4 regions of the Paenibacillus sp. CF095 genome follow, and region 1 is predicted to be linked to each of the others. Evidence: riboswitches for the same ligand, from Rfam matches in the RefSeq annotation. Region 1 holds a riboswitch; each other region holds the start of a gene.
What was found. A riboswitch is a leader RNA that binds a small molecule or an ion and turns the genes downstream of it on or off. The one in region 1 is predicted to bind cyclic di-AMP.

Region 1 (4,797 bases):
TCCAGATGAAGCACCTTTCCAGGCATTTCAAAATAAGCCGGTTCCTGCTGAGCAGACCAATCTTGTACCAGACCTTCCCGATTCCGCTCAGCCTGTTCCATACGATTCTGCTGCAGACGGGACAGGGTCTGATGTGCTTTAATATGCGCCTGTCTGGTCTTGGCGCTTTGTGGTTCGTAGGGAACCTGTATCAAATCGTCCACCGGGGAATCGGCAATCAGCCGGAACTCAGTCCCTTTAATGACCGCAGCATCCAACTGGAGGCCTTCCACCCGAAAAGTCACATCGCCGCCGTATGACTTCCGAACGACCAAGTCTCCGATATTCATCAACGTAATCACCTCTACCCCATCGTATGGGCAAAGACCCGGTTTGGTTCATTCAAATTTTACAGCGCTGCACGTACCCCTGCTTCCCACATTACGGTGCTGAGTGTAGCATACTCTTGCAGACTCACCGTCTCTCCACGTCGGGACGGTTGAATACCTGCCCGCTCCAGCAGAATATCTGCCTGTTCCCGGTTCTCTTTTGTGAAGAAGCGTGCCTTCAGGTTGTTTGAGATTGTTTTTCTCCGCTGGGCAAAAGAAGCCTGTACCACTTCGAAGTAGTGTGCTTCATCCGGAATCTCCACTGGTGGTTGCTCACGCACTTTTAGCTTAATGACAGCTGATTCCACATTAGGTTGCGGAATGAAGACCGTAGGAGGCACAATGCACACAAGCTCCGGCATACTGTAGTACTGAACTGCGATACTCAGACTGCCGTAGTCTTTTGATCCCGGTGCAGCAGCCATCCGTTCAGCCACTTCTTTTTGGATCATGACAACAATGCTGTCTAACGGCAGCTTCTCTTCCAGCAGTTTCATCATGATTGGCGTCGTTACATAATAAGGCAGGTTAGCCACAACACTGACTTTGTCCACGGATGCAAAATCCGTATTAAACAACTCAGCCAGATCAAGCTTCAGCACATCCCCATGATGAACACGTACATTCGAATAAGGCTGCATCACTTCTCCTAGGATTGGGATCAAGCGCTGATCAATCTCTACGGCTGTGACAGGACCGGCTACCCGAGCCAGTCGCTCCGTAAGGGCTCCAATACCCGGCCCGATCTCTAACGCGCCCTTGGACTCGTCCAAATCGGCTGCATTAACAATTTTGTTCAGTATATTTTGATCGATCAGAAAGTTCTGACCCAGACTTTTCTTAAATGAGAATCCGTGTCTTTGAATAATCTCTTTGGTTCGCTTGGGCGTTGCAATTTCTATCGTCTCTTCCATATCCTTCATATGCTCACAATCCTTCACGTTCAATTTGCGCTAATGCTGTAGAGAACTCTTCCCGTGTAATCTGAAATACACTGAGACGTTTGTGGAACTGCTTCCCGTTACAATAACCGATGCCCAGCAGATTGCCCATCTCCATGCGACGTGCAGCAGCCTGCGGATGCACAATAAGTCCTGCCGCGATCAGGTCCTCCCAATCGATCAGGCTCGGAGCACCTTCGTATGAAGTATGTACACGCGCCAGAGCATGACGGATCGCCTCCGGTGAGGCATTCTCCACCCCAATGTCACCTTTGCGTGTTGCATCGGCCTCCGGAATGAAGGCATGTTTACAGCCAGGGACCTTATTCGCAATAATTTTACGAATGCGTTCGCCAGCATGATCCGGATCTGTCAGTACAATGACTCCCCGTCTCTCCTGAGCAAGCGCAATCCGCTTCAGAATGCGTTGGTTGATGGCTGATCCACCTGTTTCTATTGTATCGGCTTCAACGGCCCGACGGATAGCTACCGTATCGTCACGGCCTTCCACCACAATGACTTCTTTTATCATGTTCCATTTCTTCCTTTCTAACGCAAAAAGAAGAGGAATATCCTCTTCTCTGCCAAACGGCGGGGGAGACTGAATTCAGACTCCTCCGCCGCATATTCCGCATGAATCATTCATGCAACTATTTTATAGCATTCCCATTTCAAAGTAAAACGATTTTAGTTCGCTTCCGGCTTCACCGGACCGATCACGTAGACCGTCTTGCCTTTTTTACGTCCAAAATTCAGGGCATGCTTCACACTGTCATAATATACATCAATTTTATTGCCTTTGATGGCACCGCCTGTATCTTCCGCACGACGGAATCCCAGACCTTCGATATATACCCACCAGCCAATTGGAATGACTTTGGGATCAACCGCAATGGTGCGCCCTTCCGTTACACGAGTACCGGAAGCTGTTTTAGTACCAATGCCCGGCTCTTCGGAAGAGTAGGCAGTCATGGATACATTTTTAAGTACTTTAGAGTATTTAAAAGAAGTCCCGGATACGGTAATCACTTTGCTGCCCGAGGCAGATGTTTTCTTCGAGTTCGTTGTTGTAGCCTTTTTGGTTGTTGAAGTTTGAGCCGATACGGTCTGAATCTCAGGTTCTTTCACGACCGGTTTTGCTTTGGTGCCGACAGCGATCACTTTATCTACACGATTATTCGCGACAGATTTGCCGACCATTTTTTTGGAGACCAATTCTCCATCCTGAAATACCTTTTCGATATGCTGCACAATTGTGCCTTCTTTGCCGTTCACAACGACACGGTTATCCCCTTTGTACAAGCTAGGGTCAGCCGTTTTAATGACTTTGTAAGCGATCGGTTGCTCTACATCCACTGTACGCTTTGTTACGCGCACTACACGGATCTTCATCTCCGCTTTGATGGCAGTTCCAAGCGCCGGATACACTTTATCATTACTTTCAACTTGAATACCTGATTTTTGGATTGCATCTTCTACCGATGAATCGGTTGTATACAGAGTCTTGGTGTCTCCGTCTGCCGTAATGTTAACTGGAACGGCCCGCTCAATAACGATTCGGTCTCCATCTGTAATCGCCCCATTCATGGACATGGATACCTTATCGTGAGGGCTGACTGTGATCGACTGCTCCTCCAGCATTTCCTGAAGCATTCCTGTACGAGTCTCTACCACCTGAGCCTTGCCATCAATAACCAGTGAAATTTGTTTCCCGGCCTGACCGTAAACGACTAACAAGATCATGATTGTAAGCGCAATTGAGAAAATCGCGATCAATGCCATTTGACGCATGTTCTCATGCTTCCACCGCAACGCGAAAGACTTACTGGATGATCGTGACTCATGGGTCTCTTCTGGTTGGAATGTGCCCACTTCTCCGTCCTCCTTCATAGCCTCGCCGTCTAAAGTAATGCATGATGTCTTTGACGTGACTATACCAAATTTTCTACAGAACACAGATCGGACCAACATAATCCGGTTCTGCACCATGAATCAATCTTCGCAACATGATGTCATCCTCCTGAATACCTACCGTATGATGACAATATTTCTTTTATTCAAAAACAAAAAAGCCAAAGAAAGAGTGTAAGAGGAACTCTTTCGTGGCTTCCGAATGATTTTGAATATCGGAAATTCATGCACGAGGTTGCCTCTCTTTTTCCGCTTGCGAGGTTAGCTGTCGGGTTCGGGCGAAAGAGAGCCGCCCTATCTTGGGTCACCCGCTCATGGCGGACGCCCTTGAATTCACCCCGAGACCCAAAGAAGAAATCAAATACGGCTTCGCAGTTCCCTTCGCTGCTTTTGGGTCAGCGAACGTTGCGCATCGGCCAAATACACCGATGTTTAAGCCCTATTGGTTCCCCCGCTCTCCGTTAACGGAGACTCAGCGAGACTGATTCATGAAAGTAATGTTGTTTCATCGGAAAGTGTCCCTTTGTTCATCCCCCGAACATCTGTCCAATTTTCCGCACAACAATTCACTGAAAAGATGATATCCTGTTTTGATGCATGTTGTAAAGCGTTGATCAAGTACGTTTTTCTGAATATTTGGTTAAAATATTGTAATATTCTTGATTTATTTGAATCAAAGGGCAAATTAACTCCGCTTACCTGCCTTTTTCACCTCATTTGCTCGTTTTTTTAACGAATTCCAAATCGTTCCATGGCATTTTTGGTTGTTATTGCTGCAATTTCCTCCACCGAAATGCCTTTAATTTCCGCAGCTGCCTCTGCAACCAGACGTACATGCGCTGTCTCATTTCGTTTCCCACGATAAGGGTGAGGTGTCAAATATGGAGCATCTGTTTCAATGAAAAACCGGTCCATAGGAACCTTCTCCAGTACCTCTTTGGGCTGCTTTGCATTTTTGAATGTGATCGGTCCTCCGAAGGAGAGATGGAAGCCCATATCGAGACAACTTTTCGCTGTTTCCCAGCTGCCCGAGAACGAGTGCATCACACCACCAACTTCACTCGCTTTCTCTTCACGCAAAATTCTTATGATATCCTCATGTGCATCCCGATTATGAATGACAATTGGCATGTTCACTTCACGCGCCAAAGCAATTTGTTGTCGTAATACGCGATGCTGTATTTCCTTCGGTGAAGTATCCCAGTGATAATCCAATCCAATCTCACCGATCGCAACCACTTTTTCATGCTTGCATAAAGATGCAATCCACTCCAAATCACCCTCCTGCATTGTGATCGCATCTACTGGATGCCACCCTACAGCTGCATAGATAAAGTCATATGTTTCAGCGAGTTTCATTGTAGTTGGAATCGTCTCCCGGTTAAAGCCAATGTTGATCATGCGACCAACTCCTGCATCCACAGCACGCTGAATCATGTCCTCGCGGTCCTCGTCGAATTGTGGTGCATCCAGATGTGTATGTGTGTCGAACAGCATCATGTTTGTATCTCCCTTCATGTCGAAATTACGACTATCTTCTTTTTCAAAATTCAATTTGTAAAATTCAATAATTCAAT
Region 2 (4,797 bases), on a different contig from region 1:
TAGCAAATAAAATCAAAACATTCGATGGCTCTTATGTCAGGAAGATCGTTTATCTTTGTTCAGATGATCCTCCATCAGCCTCTCTGCAGTCTGCACGATTTCGTCGATCTGCATCCGCGTGATGGAATCAAAATGGATACCCATGATCACCGTAACGGTTACTTTCAGCTGCAGGGCAGCCTTTCGGGCAAGCCGCTCACACAGTTCTTGTTCCTTATGCCCAGGAATATGTACCGTCGTCCCGCTGACGCGCTCATGATCCACGTAGAACGTGGCTACGGCGCCAATATGCGCCTTTCCTCCGGTAACGAGAAAAACCTTATCCTCTCCTGCTTCAATCACCTGTAAACGTATGGATTTCAAATCATATGTACTCATATCCTATCCACCTATCCTTTTCTATATGTTATATATGGAGGAATTATGGCTGTCATAAGCTAAATCCGCAATGAAACTTCTCACACTACGCATATTTTATGAAACCCCCGGGCATACCAAGGAGAACGTCATTTTGGAAAAGGAGGCCGTTATTATGCGCGTACGCCTCATTATGCTGATGGTTATCGTTATTTTTCTCGGAGGATATCATGCTCCAGTTTCATCGCGGGATGTTTCAAGCCCGTCAAGTGAATCAGTATCAGGTTCAGATTCTGCGGAAGAAGAACAACTGACATTGGGACAGTTACGTCAAAAATATGCCGATACGTTCAAAACCAATGGTCCTTCAACAAAGAAGGTTGCACTGACTTTTGATGATGTACCTGATCCACGGTTTACTCCACAAGTGCTGGATGTATTGAAGAAAAACAATGTCAGAGCTACATTTTTCATCGTGGGTAGTCGTGCTGAGAAACATCCGGATCTGGTGAAACGCATCGTTAAGGAAGGGCATATGGTTGGTAATCACAGCTACAATCATCCTGAATTCAGTAAGCTGTCGATGAATGCCTTTCGCAAACAAATTTTACATACCGGGGATATTATTCGACATTTGGCGGGATATACGCCCAAGATAATTCGGCCACCTTATGGAGACATTAATGAAGAACAGCTGCAATGGGCTGCTAAACAACACTATAGCATTGTAAACTGGAACGTTGACTCACTGGACTGGAAAGGCCTCTCCAAGGAAGAGGTGAAGGATAACATCCTATCTGCCGTGAAACCTGGCTCCATCGTTTTGCAACATGCAGGAGGCGGTGTGGGATCTAACCTGAACGGTACGATTGAGGCATTGCCTGAAATAATTGAAGAACTGCGTAACCGGGGATATGAACTGGTCACCTTGGACGAGATGTTGGGATTGCCAAAGGCCAAAGATTAAGATGACCGTGATAGCAAATAATGCAATATTAAAAGGGTGCTGTTCAATCGCAAATTAGCGACTGGCAGACACCCTATTTGAATTCGTTAGATGTAATTTACTTTCTACTTGAGAATATACAGCTCGATATCCTGGAAACCAAATGTACTTACGGACTGTTTGCTACCCGGGATAAAGATATCAATCCGGTGACCCTTGATTGCACCGCCCACATCACGCGCTGTGGCTACAAAAGCCTGTTTTGGCAATCCTGGATGGCTGTGACCAGTTACCAGTACTTTGGTTCCGAGTGGAATTACACTTGGATCAACTGCAATCGTACCCAGTTCAAGGTCATTTCCGAAATAATCGACTGCACCCCATCCTCCATTTTCAGACGGATCTGCAGAGTATGCCGTTGCTTTCACGTTCACAGCTTTGCTGTAATCAAATGTTTTACCCCAGGCTTGAACCACTTTGTTATCTGCGTTAACGTCCAAGCTTGCTGTAGTAACCGTTTTGGCTTGGGTCTTGCTCTCCGTCGCCGCGGCAGCTACATTGTTTGCCTTACCGGGAATCGTAATTTTCAAACCACCATAAATATTGTAAGGTGAAATGTCGTTATTTGCTTTAACCAACGTGTTCATTGCTACTCCATATTGTTTTGATAAGGTGTAGAAGGTATCCCCTTCTTTGGCCACATGAACTGAATCGGCGTGAGCCGGAACGGCTTGAATGAGCATTGCTGTTGTCAATAATGCTACTGCTGTTTTGGCTATACGTTTCTTGTTAATCATGGTCTTCCTCCCTCATTGTGCCTGCGAAGTTAGTTGTCGGATTCGGATGAGGAGCCCACCCTATAGGTTCTTCATTACATTTAAAACGTTATGTACCCCTAATTCACCCCAAGCAGTGTGCTGTAGATCTTCCCCCTGCACAATCTGCATCGTTACATCCCCCGCACTCCCTGTCCGGAAGTTTCGGCAGAGTTCAATATATCACAATTTTGTAACCTGAACTTGTAGTAATTCTTACCAAATGGTTTTTAGCGCGTAAGCATATGTAAGAATACTGGATACTTTAGAAATATTGGACGACTCGATCCTTTACATTTGGTAACAGAATAGTTACTTTTTCGAATTCATACGTGATTATTATCCATAAAAAATAGCGTTACCGACTCGAAGTCAGTAACGCTATTTGATCACTTCGTTTAGAGTACTTTCGCAAGAAAATCACGTGTACGTGAATTTTTTGGTGCTCCAAACACCTCATCAGGTGTTCCCTCTTCTACAATAACCCCGCCATCCATGAACAGGATCCGGTCTCCCACTTCACGTGCAAAACCCATCTCATGTGTTACGATGACCATCGTCATCCCGCCTTCTGCAAGACGTTTCATGACATCCAACACTTCACCGACCATCTCGGGGTCCAGTGCCGAAGTAGGCTCGTCAAACAGCATCACATGCGGCTGCATGGCCAATGCTCTAGCAATGGCGATCCGTTGCTTCTGTCCACCAGACAGCTGATTCGGGAATGTATCTTTTTTATCGTACAAGCCCACGGTGTTAAGCAGATCAGCAGCAATTTTCTCCGCTTCCTGAGTGGATTGTTTCTTCACTTTAATTGGAGCAATCGTGATGTTTTGCTGTACCGTTTTGTGTGGGAACAGGTTGAAATGCTGGAACACCATGCCCATTTTTTCCCGAGTTGCATTAATGTTGTGCTTCGGATCAGTGATTGACACGCCTTCAAAATCAATCTCACCCGAGGTAGGCTGTTCCAACAGATTCAGACAACGTAAGAAAGTACTTTTACCTGAACCGGAAGGGCCGATGACTACGACAACCTCACCTTTGCCAATTGTCACGTTAATGCCTTTAAGCACATCGTTATTTCCATAAGATTTGTGTAATTGTCTAACGTCTATCACTTGCACTCAACTTCCTTTCCAGTCGTCCCAGCAGCTTGGACAAAATGAACGTTAATACAAAGTAGATGGCTGCTGCAATCAAAAATGGACTCAAGCCTTGATACGTAATGTTTTTGACCACACTTGCCTGATACATAATGTCCACCATACCGATAACGGAGATAATAGAGGATTCCTTGATGATGGTTATGAATTCATTACCGATTGCCGGTAATACAGCTTTGAAGGCCTGTGGCAATATGATATAACGCATCGCATCGCCTCTTCCCATACCTAGGGAACGAGCTGCCTCCAACTGACCACGATCTACACCTTGAATACCCGCACGGAAAATCTCTGCCAGATATGCACCACTATTGATTGAAAGTGTAATGATACCTGCCTGAAGTGCAGTAAAGTTAATGCCAAAGCTCAGGGAAAAACCATAGTAAATAATCATTAATTGTACCAGCATCGGTGTGCCACGAATCACTTCAACGTAAGCAGTACCGATCCAGCGCAAGATTGCAGCGTCATGCAAACGGAACAAACAGATGATTAATCCGATAATTACCCCGAAAATAACACCCAGTGCGGACAACAGAAGTGTGTATCCTACTCCTGTAGCATAGAAACTTTTGTACTCCCAGAATACTTGGAAAATATTTTGTGATTTGTTCGCTTTATCCGCCATCAAGAGGCTGGCGTCAGTCACCATCTGATTGATTTTATCTTCACTTTTTAGTCGCTCCAGTGTTCCATTTACTGCAGCTAGCAGCTCGGTATTACCTTTACGAATCCCGATTGCGGCTTCTGCTTGCTCTTCGTCCGGAACAGCAGCAGCAAGTCCAATGATATCGTCCAGATAACCTGCAGCAACGGTATCTTCAACGATTGCCGCGTCAATGCGTTTTGTTTGCAGTTGAAGCACAATATCCGAGATTTTATCCAGCGCAGTAAGCTTCGCTCCTGGAATACTCTGTCCGATCGTTTCCTGAATGGAGCCTTTCTGGACGCCAATCTTCGCATTTTCAAGTTCTGCCATAGTTGGATATTTGTCTTTATCCACATTGCGAACCATAATCACTTGTTTTGATTTATAATAGGTGTCGGAAAAATCGATACTTTTCTTCCGCTCATCCGTCGGCGTCATACCTGAAATCACCAGATCAACACGCCCGCTTTGCAATGAAGGCAGAAGACCGTCAAAGCCCATATCCTCAATCACGAGCTCAGCGCCAAGATCTTTGGCAATCTCTTTGGCGATCTCAATATCGAAGCCGACGATTTCATCTTTGCCATTAATCACTTTATGGAATTCATATGGTGCAAAATCGGCACTAGTACCGAGCACCAGCTTTTTACTGCTTGAATTATCTGTAGTTCCACTTGCAAATGCCACAGGAACGGCAGTCGTCAGCAGAATAACAAAGGTCAACAGCATCATGGTGTAACGACTTATTAATTTCAACCTTGTTCTCTCCCCTTACAATACTTTGTATGCTTCTCATGTTGATGACTGAGTCATTATAAAGTACAATGCATGATTATGCAATGCATTTTGACATTACAAATCTTG
Region 3 (4,797 bases), on a different contig from region 1:
CTGCTTTGCGTGCTACATTGGCAAGGGCACTTTCATAACATGCTCCATATCCAGCGGCAAAAAGCTGCTCAGGGTTAGTACCTTCACCACCGGAGCCACCAAGCTCTTTTGGCATTTTCAGATCATGCTTGAGTACGCCATCCGAAGAAGACACGGAACCTGTACGTCCACCTTTAACTGTCGCTACTGCTGTATATAAAGCTTCCATTAAGAATCTCTCCCTTATCCATATAGTTTTTACTGCCTTCCTTTCAATTTAAACTTCTGGCTCATTTTGAAACGCAATTTTGTATCTTTATCAGCTTTTACAACTTTATTATTTTCATGCATTTCAATGCGATGGCTGTATTTTCCCTATGTTTGGGTAATATACGAAGGGGCATCTGAAAGCTGCAACCGAAATTTTGTGCTGATACATAAAAGTTGCACTAGACAAAAACAATTGAAGGAGTACAATGTAACAATAAACATAAAAATTTAGATATATCATGAGCGGGTTATCCCGCATCAATATCTCAAAATCAATAATTCAAAGTCAGGTGATTATCGTATGAGTAAAAAAAATCCGTTCAACGCTCCTTCAAGAGAATCATTGTCTACTGCGGGCATGGCCCCTTCACTTGGAGAAGCACATAGTTCAATGAAAGTTCCGCAGAATGCTGCATGGTGGAAGAAATTCCTCGCCTTTGTAGGCCCAGGATACCTTGTTGCCGTAGGTTACATGGACCCCGGGAACTGGGCAACAGATATCGCAGGCGGCTCGCAGTTCGGGTATACCTTGTTATCCGTTATCCTGTTATCGAACCTGATGGCCGTTGTCCTTCAGTCGCTGGCTGGCAAGCTCGGCATCGTCACTGGACGGGATCTGGCTCAAGCCTGTCGTGAACGATTCAGCATGCCTGTTGTCATGATGTTATGGATTCTGTGTGAGCTTGCCATTGCAGCTACCGATCTGGCTGAGGTCATAGGTTCTGCCATCGCATTAAAGCTGTTATTTAACATCCCCATGTTATACGGCGTTATCATCACCGCAGTTGATGTACTCCTGATTCTTGTGCTGCAAAACAAAGGCTTCCGCGCTTTGGAAACTCTCGTCATTGTGCTCATGGCAACCATTGCCCTCTGCTTCGGTATTGACCTGTTTCTGGCGAAACCGGATATGGGCGGTGTGCTCCACGGTTTTGTGCCAAATGTCGAGATTCTGCAAAACCCGGCCATGCTCTATATTGCCATTGGTATTATCGGAGCAACCGTGATGCCGCATAATCTGTATCTGCATTCTTCCATTGTGCAGACCCGTCAGATCGAACAGACACCACAGGGCAAAAAAGAAGCCATTCGGTACTCGACCATGGATTCTACAATCGCGCTGACACTGGCCCTGTTCATCAATGCAGCCATCCTGATTGTATCTGCTGCTGTATTCCACAGTGCTGGTATGACACAGGTTGCCGAGATCGCAGATGCGTACCATCTGCTGACACCTCTATTGGGTACTACGGTTGCAAGTATTCTGTTCGGTGTGGCGCTGTTAGCATCAGGTCAGAACTCCACCCTTACAGGTACACTCGCTGGGCAGATCGTTATGGAAGGTTTCCTGAACATTCGAATTCCGGCTTGGCTGCGCAGACTGGTCACACGTCTGATCGCCATCATCCCGGCGGTAATTGTCACAGCCATTGCAGGAGAACATGGCACAGAAGAACTGCTCATTTTGAGCCAGGTCGTGCTGTCTCTTCAATTACCCTTTGCTGTAATTCCCCTGGTGATGTTCACGAGTGATAAAAAAAGCATGGGTGCATTCGCCAACAAATTGTGGCTCAAAATCATCTCATGGGTCATTGCCGCGATTATCGTTGTGCTGAATGTATATCTGATCATTCAGACGATTCGGTTATTCTAATCTCGTTCTTATCGACTAAATACTAAAAAGGCTGATCAACTGCGGTATTCTATACCCAAGTTGATCAGCCTTTATTGTTGCAATACAGCAACATGTTTCCTTTTATAATAAAACGCTAAACTCTAATAAACAATTATCTAATCCTGATTGGGCACCAGTAATGGCAGGAGTTCATCCAATGAATTAACAGTCCAATCCGCACGTTCGTCATCCGATCGGTCTGGCTGGAATCTTCCGTAACCCTGCATAATCCGAATTGTACGCATGCCCAGCTTCCGAGCAGGTATAATGTCGTTATCGATCCGATCGCCGATCATGACGGCTTCCTCCGGTTCACAACCGGCCTGCTTCAAGGCCACAGCGTATAACTCAGGGTCTGGCTTGGACACTCCTTCTTCAGCCGAACACGCCAGAACATCAACATACTTCCGCAAGCCGTAGCTCTCCAGTCTTTCTTCCGTTCCAGGACTCTGATTGGCAATAATGCCAATACGATAATACCGTGACAACTGCTGAAGAACGGAATCCGCTGAAGGAAAAGGACGTTCAAGATCTTTTTGAAACTTCAGCTTGTCCTGAATCTGTTTCTGGTGTCCCTCGTCTTCAACGAATGTGCGAATCGCCACTCTCATAGGCCATTGCTCATATTTTCGGTAACAGTTCGCGAACAGTTCGCGTACCGCCTCAATCTTTACCGGATATCCCAAAGCACAGGCTTCACGGACGAACTGTCCGATAATATCATCAACCGGCTCCCATTCATCCACCAGCGTATCTCCAACATCAAAAAACAACCATTTCAATCCACCTACATCCGGCACGCCAATTCCTCCTTGTAAGCCACAGGTGATTCCTGATCCAAATCTAAAAGTTCGTGTTCAAAAAGTCTTGAACTACCTTTAAAACCATAAAAAAGAAGACTCACCATCATGCATGAGTCTCCTCAAATTTCCGTTTATCGATACATTCAATTATAACAGGCACCTTACACCTGAGCAATCACAAGCTATGGCATTACCCATTGAGGAGAAAGCCAACTTCCCCATTGAGCGAATATACAATCCGGTCTGCGCCCATGCCCCGATAGATGCCCTTAGGATGACTCTGCTCTGTAATGACGCACAGGGATTTCGATGTCCATGAACGGCAGATCTGTAAATAACGACAGGTCAGATTCAGGCTGTTCTCGAAAATAAACACGTTGCCTACGCTGCCCTGCGGCAAAAACCATTTTTGAGCTGCAGCCGTATTCATGCGAATGACATGTTCTACTCCGATTCTACGGAGTCTGCGCTCTTCCCCTGCACTGTTGGTTAGAACGGCAAACGGCATTTTTTTGTACATCAGCAATTTGATAAATTTGCGTCCTGCTTCATTTGGAGCAGTCACTAAGATCATCTCAGTATCCATCATTCGTTCCTCCCTTGGCGTGAAAAGACAACAAAAAAGAAGCGTGGGGGACCAAGGCCTCCCGAACGCTTCTTAAAGAACCCATGGCGAAAACGCCATGAACCAGCGTACGGCTTGTTGCCTCTCCCTTTAACGCTTACGAGGTTAGCTGACGGATTCGGGCGCGAGAGTCGCCCTATTTCCGGCTGTCACCGGAAAATTCACCCCATGAATGCCTACTGTCCTGGACAGCGCATTCTGTTGGTTCCCCCGTTTCCCACTCATCAATGAATGGAAACTCAGCGATTAAAACATCGTTCGTATATCTTAAAATAAGATCGAGCGATATTATCGTTTGTTTCGTTTTTCAGGTACAATTTAGTTTAAATTGAAATTACGTTATGAATCATACACCCGCGCCATGTCGGTGTAAAGTCCGCACAGATCACCGAATCGACAGATTTTCGGCAATACTCACATATAATAGCGCTTACAACAAGGTCATACTCTATCCATCTCTTTAAATCTATCTAATTCTCACTCTGACGAAAATCACTACGCATTTCATTCACGCATTCTGCACAACTTGCCTCTTTTGATTCATTTAACACCATATTAGTTTTGCATTATTTAATTGTAACCAATATAATAAGAGGTATCAGATGATATCATGGAGGCGATTTAGATGACAGTCTACGATTACAAAGTGAATACCCTTCGCGGTCAAGAAGTTGAAATGTCCGACTACCGTGACAAAGTGTTACTGATTGTGAATACGGCAAGCTCATGCGGCCTTACACCTCAATTCAAAGGTCTGCAAGAATTGCAAGACAAGTTCAAGGATGCGCCATTTGAAGTCCTTGGTTTTCCAAGCAACCAGTTTGCCCAGGAAAAAGGATCTTCCGACGATATCGCCGAGTTCTGTCAGATGAATTATGGCGTGAGCTTCCCTATGTTTGAGAAAATTGATGTGAACGGCTCAAGCGCTCACCCTCTCTTCCAGCACCTTAGCACAGAAGCTCCTGGCCTGCTCGGCTCCAAAGCAATCAAATGGAATTTCACCAAATTTCTTGTGGATCAGAACGGACAGGTAATTAAACGTTATGCTCCCAAAACAACACCGGACAAGATTGAAGAAGATATCAAGAACTTGCTGCAAAAATAATACATTGGCCACCCGTAGCCGGAAGGTAGAGCAGCATTGCCCCGGTAATGGATGGCCTTTTTTATCAACTTTGATGTCAAACTGTTCAAAAAGACAAAAAAAGAAGCCTTCCATTAATGGAAAGCTTCTTTTTAATCGTTCATATGATGCGGTCGAGAGGACTCGAACCTCCACGGGCATACGCCCACTACCCCCTCAAGATAGCGTGTCTGCCATTCCACCACGACCGCATGTCGTAAATAATCGGCAACAGAATTGATTATACCGGGTTCAGAACCAAAAGTAAAGTATTTTTTAATACTTCTTTTTCAGCTAGGCATTTTCATCAAAAATCGCATAA
Region 4 (4,797 bases), on a different contig from region 1:
CAAATTTAGTTGTTTTGCAATGGATTCTAACCGCGAGGCCCTTCATAAACCATACAGTGAAAGGGCTTCAAGCCGCTTGGGGTCTGTCGTTCGTATGTATCTTGGGTGACAAATCCACTCTTCAGATAGACTTGAATGGCACGAGCATTCCAAGTGAGTACTTCCAGATCAATCTCGTTCGTGGGATTTCGGCGAATGGCTTCCTGTACAATGGCAGTGACAAAAGCTGTCCCTTGACCCTGACCACACAGCTCTGGATGCATGCCAAGGCCAATCCGGGTTACCCCTTCAAGTGGGAAGTATTGAGCAAACCCACATATACGATCGTTCTGATCCAGGACGATCGCATATTGCTCCTGCCGCAGCTGTGCATCTCCGAATTCCACTTCCAGAGCTTTCATCTGGTCCCAGGGGAGCCAGCTGTAGATATTGTAAGGCGGGTCATACTGCCAACTGCAGATAAGCTCCGCATGTTCTTCTCGCATGGGTACAACGTGAAACGTCACAGGGGTTTCCTTCATACACCTGCATGCTCCTTTCCTTGAAACAGAACTCTTTGTCCACTCTACAAAAGAGATGTTCATTTAGCAAGTCTTCCTTCTCAAGAAAAAAAATGAAACAAAAGTTCCGGTAATTCCGTTTATATTATAACGGGATGGGTAAAAACATCATAAGGGCACGGACGAACGAACGCAAAATGAACCTGTTGATGTCGCAGGATATGCCCTGAGTATAACTTGCAACATGAATAAGGATTGAAGCACAAAAAAACCGCCGGATACATTCCTGCGGAGAATGTACCGGGCGGTTCTGTTATGCTTCTTGCTTCGTTCCAGTATGGTTAATGGTTACAGCATCATGTTGCTCAGCTTGTCCCTAGTCAAGGGCCAGTGATTCATATGCGTCCGTGCTCATAATCCGTTTCGCGCCAACATAACGATTGGCCCAATAGCTTTCACTCAATGCACTGATCGTAACGCCTTTGGAAGAAGAGGAGTGTGCGAACTTTCCATCCCCTACAAAGATTCCTACATGTGATACGCCTTTACCTGTTGTATTAAAGAACACCAGATCGCCAGCTCTCATTTCCATGCGTGATACGGAATCGCCCATGTCGAATTGGGAACTGGATTGGCGTGCCAAATCAATACCCAACTTGTCGAATACATACCGTGTAAATCCGGAGCAGTCAAAGCCGTTAAGCGTTGTTCCCCCACTTTTGTATGTAGTTCCCATTGCTGAATCAATTACTGTGTCCATCTTTGAATCTGCGAATGCGCTACCTGCACCAAGCGATAAAGCGAATGTGATGCTAAGTACAGCTGCGGTTAATTTCTTCTTGAACAAGAGATATTCCCCTTCCAACGCCTGCGAGGTTAGCTTAAGGATTCGGTTGAAGGTCCCCTATGATCCCTCTGTAGCAAGATCAATTCACCCATAACTGGTTCCCCCGCTTCCCAGGTGCCAGGAATTTGGCTATGCTAGTTATGCACCTGCGAAATCAAGAAATGACGATTTAATTTTAAGTAGTTACAAATATGAATGTAAAGATTACAAAGTTGTTACTAAAAACTCACTGCGATTATTGTAACAGAGGAGTACGGCTTTGGCAACGTTTAGCAACAAATTTAGCAAAAAAAACCTCGACCTTTGACGGGGAAAGGTTGAGGTTTGCCTATTTATAAGTACATATTAGGCCGTGAGTTTAACATACGATGGTAACAATTTTTAAACTATCTGCTCTCACCTTTGGATATTTTGGACTGCCATAATCGGAAATGGCTGCATATTTTCCACAGACTTAATAGACATCTAGCAAGTGGATACGTCTGTTGTAGTATAAGTCCGGTAAGTCCCGTTAATAACCATGAGGCTGAAGTGAATGAACCAAAGACGAGCAGGTGTACTCCGCCCAGCAGGAGTGCAATGCCGATTACAGCGATGAGATGACGCAGTGCAATCCAGAGTGCTTTGAGAATACCGTGAGCCCCGCCTTCTCCTTCTGGTGCCGACACACCGAACTGCATGTAGAGTATGGCATGGTGGATGATCCAACCATATACAATCCAGGCAGCAACATAAGGTATACCAGGCAAAAGTAATTGAAGGGAATGAAATCCGTCCATGAGAATCGAGTAGAGCTTCGGTATGAGCCAGTAGGCGGGCAGAAGTATCAATAAAGTACGTATGGTGTGGAGCAGCAGCATCGGTTTCCACAGATTTTTGATTCCGCGGACAAAGGGGATGCGCTCTTCTGTAGAATTAAAGTGCTGAAGTGAGTAGAGCAGTCCTGCCTGAATGAGGGGGCTGATCAACATGCGAACCAGTAGCATGCCCCCTAGAATCCATAGATAACGATGAACCTCCGGATGGGTAGACAGGTTGAGTTGACTTTCCATTTTGAACAAAAGTGTACTCAGTTCCCCGGCATCAGAATCTGGATAGCGCAGGAGTAGGGGGATGACCGCCGATTGTACCATTCGATAGAAGAAATATCCCCAAATGAGTTGATATAGAAATAAGAGTGCGGCAATGAACATATGCTGACGGACGAGAAACCAGCCTTCACGTATTTTTGCTTTCACCGTTTCCACCTCACCATGACAGACCTCCGAATATGGCTTCTATTAGTTTGGTTACACTCATGCTCCAGCGGGATTTCGCTTGCTCATCTAGTCCGGATTTCAGGAAATTGTTCATATGGCGGTTCTCCAGCACGATCGAGTACAGGGGATCGGTCATGGCCCAGGATACGGGGGATGTGTGAGTTAATTTATAGGTGATGCGATCTTCTTTGCCATTCCATTGCTTGGTGAGGATATGTCCGTCTTCAAAAGCAATGCGAACAGGAACGGCGTTGTAATCACTCCCTTTTTTTGCGATCGTCACGGATGACTCGTACAATGTTTGACCGTCTTTCTGTACGGGCGTAACACGAATCTTCTCTACAGCAAAGTCAGCCATCCCGTTACCATAGACATATTGATCAAAATAATCAGACCAGGAAGTGCGGGTCACTTGTTCCACAACGTTCTGAAAATCAGCCGAAGTGGGATGTTTGAAGCGGTACTTCTTCACATAGGTAGAGAGAATGCGTTCCATCGTTTTCGCCCCGACTTGATGTTCGATCCCAAGCAATACAAGCTTGCCACGTGTATAGACATTGGCTGCATACTCATTCTGTGAATCAAACTTCCAAGATTCTTGTGTTAAGGATGACGGAGACGTAACCAGTCCCGATTGTACCGGCAGATTCGGAATCAATCCGTATTCCTGCTCCATCAGTTTGTCTTCTGCATAAGAGGTGAACCCCTCATCCAGCCAGGCTTCCTCGAATTCGTTGCTGGCAACCATGCCGTAGAAGTACTGGTGTCCGATCTCGTGGACTACGGTACGTTCCAGGTCATAACCTGGGGTAGTATCATCGGCTCCAAAGGCCGTAACTAGCGTAGGGTATTCCATACCTCCAGCACCGTTCCCCGTTTTGGGTGGAACTACGATGGATAAGGTTGCGTAAGGATATGGGCCAAACCATTTGCTATAATTGGCTAGTGCGGCCTTCGCGGCGTAGAAATAACGTTCTTTCAGATCCTGATGAGCAGGGTCCAAATATAACTTGATTCGTACACCAGGCACATTGGGTGCAGAGAAGGGTTCCTCGGCGTAGACAAAATCCGGTGAAGCTGCCCAGGCGAAATCATGCACATCATCGGCATAGAATTGATAGACCTTTTCTCCGTTCTTCACCACGGCTTGTTGCGTCGGAAATCCGGTAGCAGCAACTTTGTATGTTTCAGGCACCCGAATACGTACACTATATATACCGAAGTCGGCGTAAAACTCTGAATTGCCATGGTATTGGTGCAGATTCCAGCCTTCCGTTGTTCGTCCACGCCTGCCCACAGGTTCATAGGCACTTAATTTGGGAAACCATTGACCAGCCATGACAAAATCATCAGCAGTTCCCATCCGGGCAAAAATCTTTGGCAGATTCACTTCGAATCGGGTGTGGAGTGTAATACTTTCCCCGCCTTTGACCGGTTTGGGTAAACGTACTTTAATGAGGGTGGTGTCCTTGATATTTCCGTCATCTGGTTGCACATACTGCATCCGGTGCAGCAGAGAGAGCCCGTCCTCCGTTTTCATTTCGGTAATGTTCATGGAGCCATAACCATTGGTAGGCATAACATCACCCCGAAGCTTTCCACCGGATTCCTTCATAAAGGTGGTGTCAGCAGAAGAGAAGGCGTTGGGGTACATATGAAAGTAAAGCTCGCTGACGGTTTTTTTGCCTGGATGAGTCCAGGTGATCGTCTGAGTCCCTTCCAATACGTTTCCTTCGACCAGCTTCACATCCATGTGATATTCCACAACACGGTTGCTGTACACTTCGGCTGTAGGGGTCTGTACACTTTCTGGAGGTGCTGGGGTTGGAGCTATTGCCTTGGGCTTGCCCGATTCGGGGGCGAGTACTGGCAATTCTGAATGAGTTGAGCGATTATAACCCAGAGTGATCCATATCCCTCCGGCAAGTACACACAGGGCCAGGGATGCAGTGAGCCAGCTCTTGGCGCGTCGTGGAATCATCGTTAAATACCTCCCGTTGACAAGCATCTACAGCATGTATATGTTTGCAATGGGACAATTATTAGTTAAAATATTTGTATCAACCCTTGGAGGCTATAAACATGGACCAAAACGAGCAAAACGGCAAAAAACAGATTGCCTTGAATATCGTTAGTGCAAAAAGCAAGCATAAAGGCTTCGGTGCAGGCTCCATTGATCTGAATAACCTTT

Region 2: another riboswitch for cyclic di-AMP. It lies ahead of BLS69_RS06095 (3D domain-containing protein); the one in region 1 lies ahead of BLS69_RS30585 (3D domain-containing protein).
Region 3: another riboswitch for cyclic di-AMP. It lies ahead of BLS69_RS16785 (HAD family hydrolase); the one in region 1 lies ahead of BLS69_RS30585 (3D domain-containing protein).
Region 4: another riboswitch for cyclic di-AMP. It lies ahead of BLS69_RS31380 (C40 family peptidase); the one in region 1 lies ahead of BLS69_RS30585 (3D domain-containing protein).

What each region holds. Positions count from the first base shown of each region.
Region 1 is NZ_FMZN01000010.1:14,777-19,573, reverse strand. It holds gene yabG (sporulation peptidase YabG) at 1-329, opposite strand, end outside; gene rsmA (16S rRNA (adenine(1518)-N(6)/adenine(1519)-N(6))-dimethyltransferase RsmA) at 389-1,291, opposite strand; gene rnmV (ribonuclease M5) at 1,296-1,841, opposite strand; gene BLS69_RS30585 (3D domain-containing protein) at 1,997-3,181, opposite strand; cyclic di-AMP (ydaO/yuaA leader) riboswitch at 3,455-3,708, opposite strand; gene BLS69_RS30580 (TatD family hydrolase) at 3,950-4,720, opposite strand.
Region 2 is NZ_FMZN01000001.1:1,374,663-1,379,459, reverse strand. It holds gene BLS69_RS06105 (prenylated flavin chaperone LpdD) at 37-378, opposite strand; gene BLS69_RS06100 (polysaccharide deacetylase family protein) at 533-1,324, shown strand; gene BLS69_RS06095 (3D domain-containing protein) at 1,429-2,100, opposite strand; cyclic di-AMP (ydaO/yuaA leader) riboswitch at 2,103-2,299, opposite strand; gene BLS69_RS06090 (amino acid ABC transporter ATP-binding protein) at 2,517-3,239, opposite strand; gene BLS69_RS06085 (ABC transporter substrate-binding protein/permease) at 3,226-4,689, opposite strand.
Region 3 is NZ_FMZN01000001.1:3,783,261-3,788,057, forward strand. It holds gene BLS69_RS16770 (organic hydroperoxide resistance protein) at 1-208, opposite strand, end outside; gene BLS69_RS16775 (Nramp family divalent metal transporter) at 608-1,903, shown strand; gene BLS69_RS16780 (HAD family hydrolase) at 2,041-2,724, opposite strand; gene BLS69_RS16785 (HAD family hydrolase) at 2,918-3,316, opposite strand; cyclic di-AMP (ydaO/yuaA leader) riboswitch at 3,432-3,607, opposite strand; gene BLS69_RS16790 (glutathione peroxidase) at 3,978-4,457, shown strand; tRNA gene BLS69_RS16795 (tRNA-Leu) at 4,605-4,687, opposite strand.
Region 4 is NZ_FMZN01000012.1:27,135-31,931, reverse strand. It holds gene BLS69_RS31385 (GNAT family N-acetyltransferase) at 27-521, opposite strand; gene BLS69_RS31380 (C40 family peptidase) at 877-1,347, opposite strand; cyclic di-AMP (ydaO/yuaA leader) riboswitch at 1,351-1,488, opposite strand; gene BLS69_RS31375 (hypothetical protein) at 1,734-2,585, opposite strand; gene BLS69_RS31370 (M1 family metallopeptidase) at 2,596-4,587, opposite strand; gene BLS69_RS31365 (YwhD family protein) at 4,689-4,797, shown strand, end outside.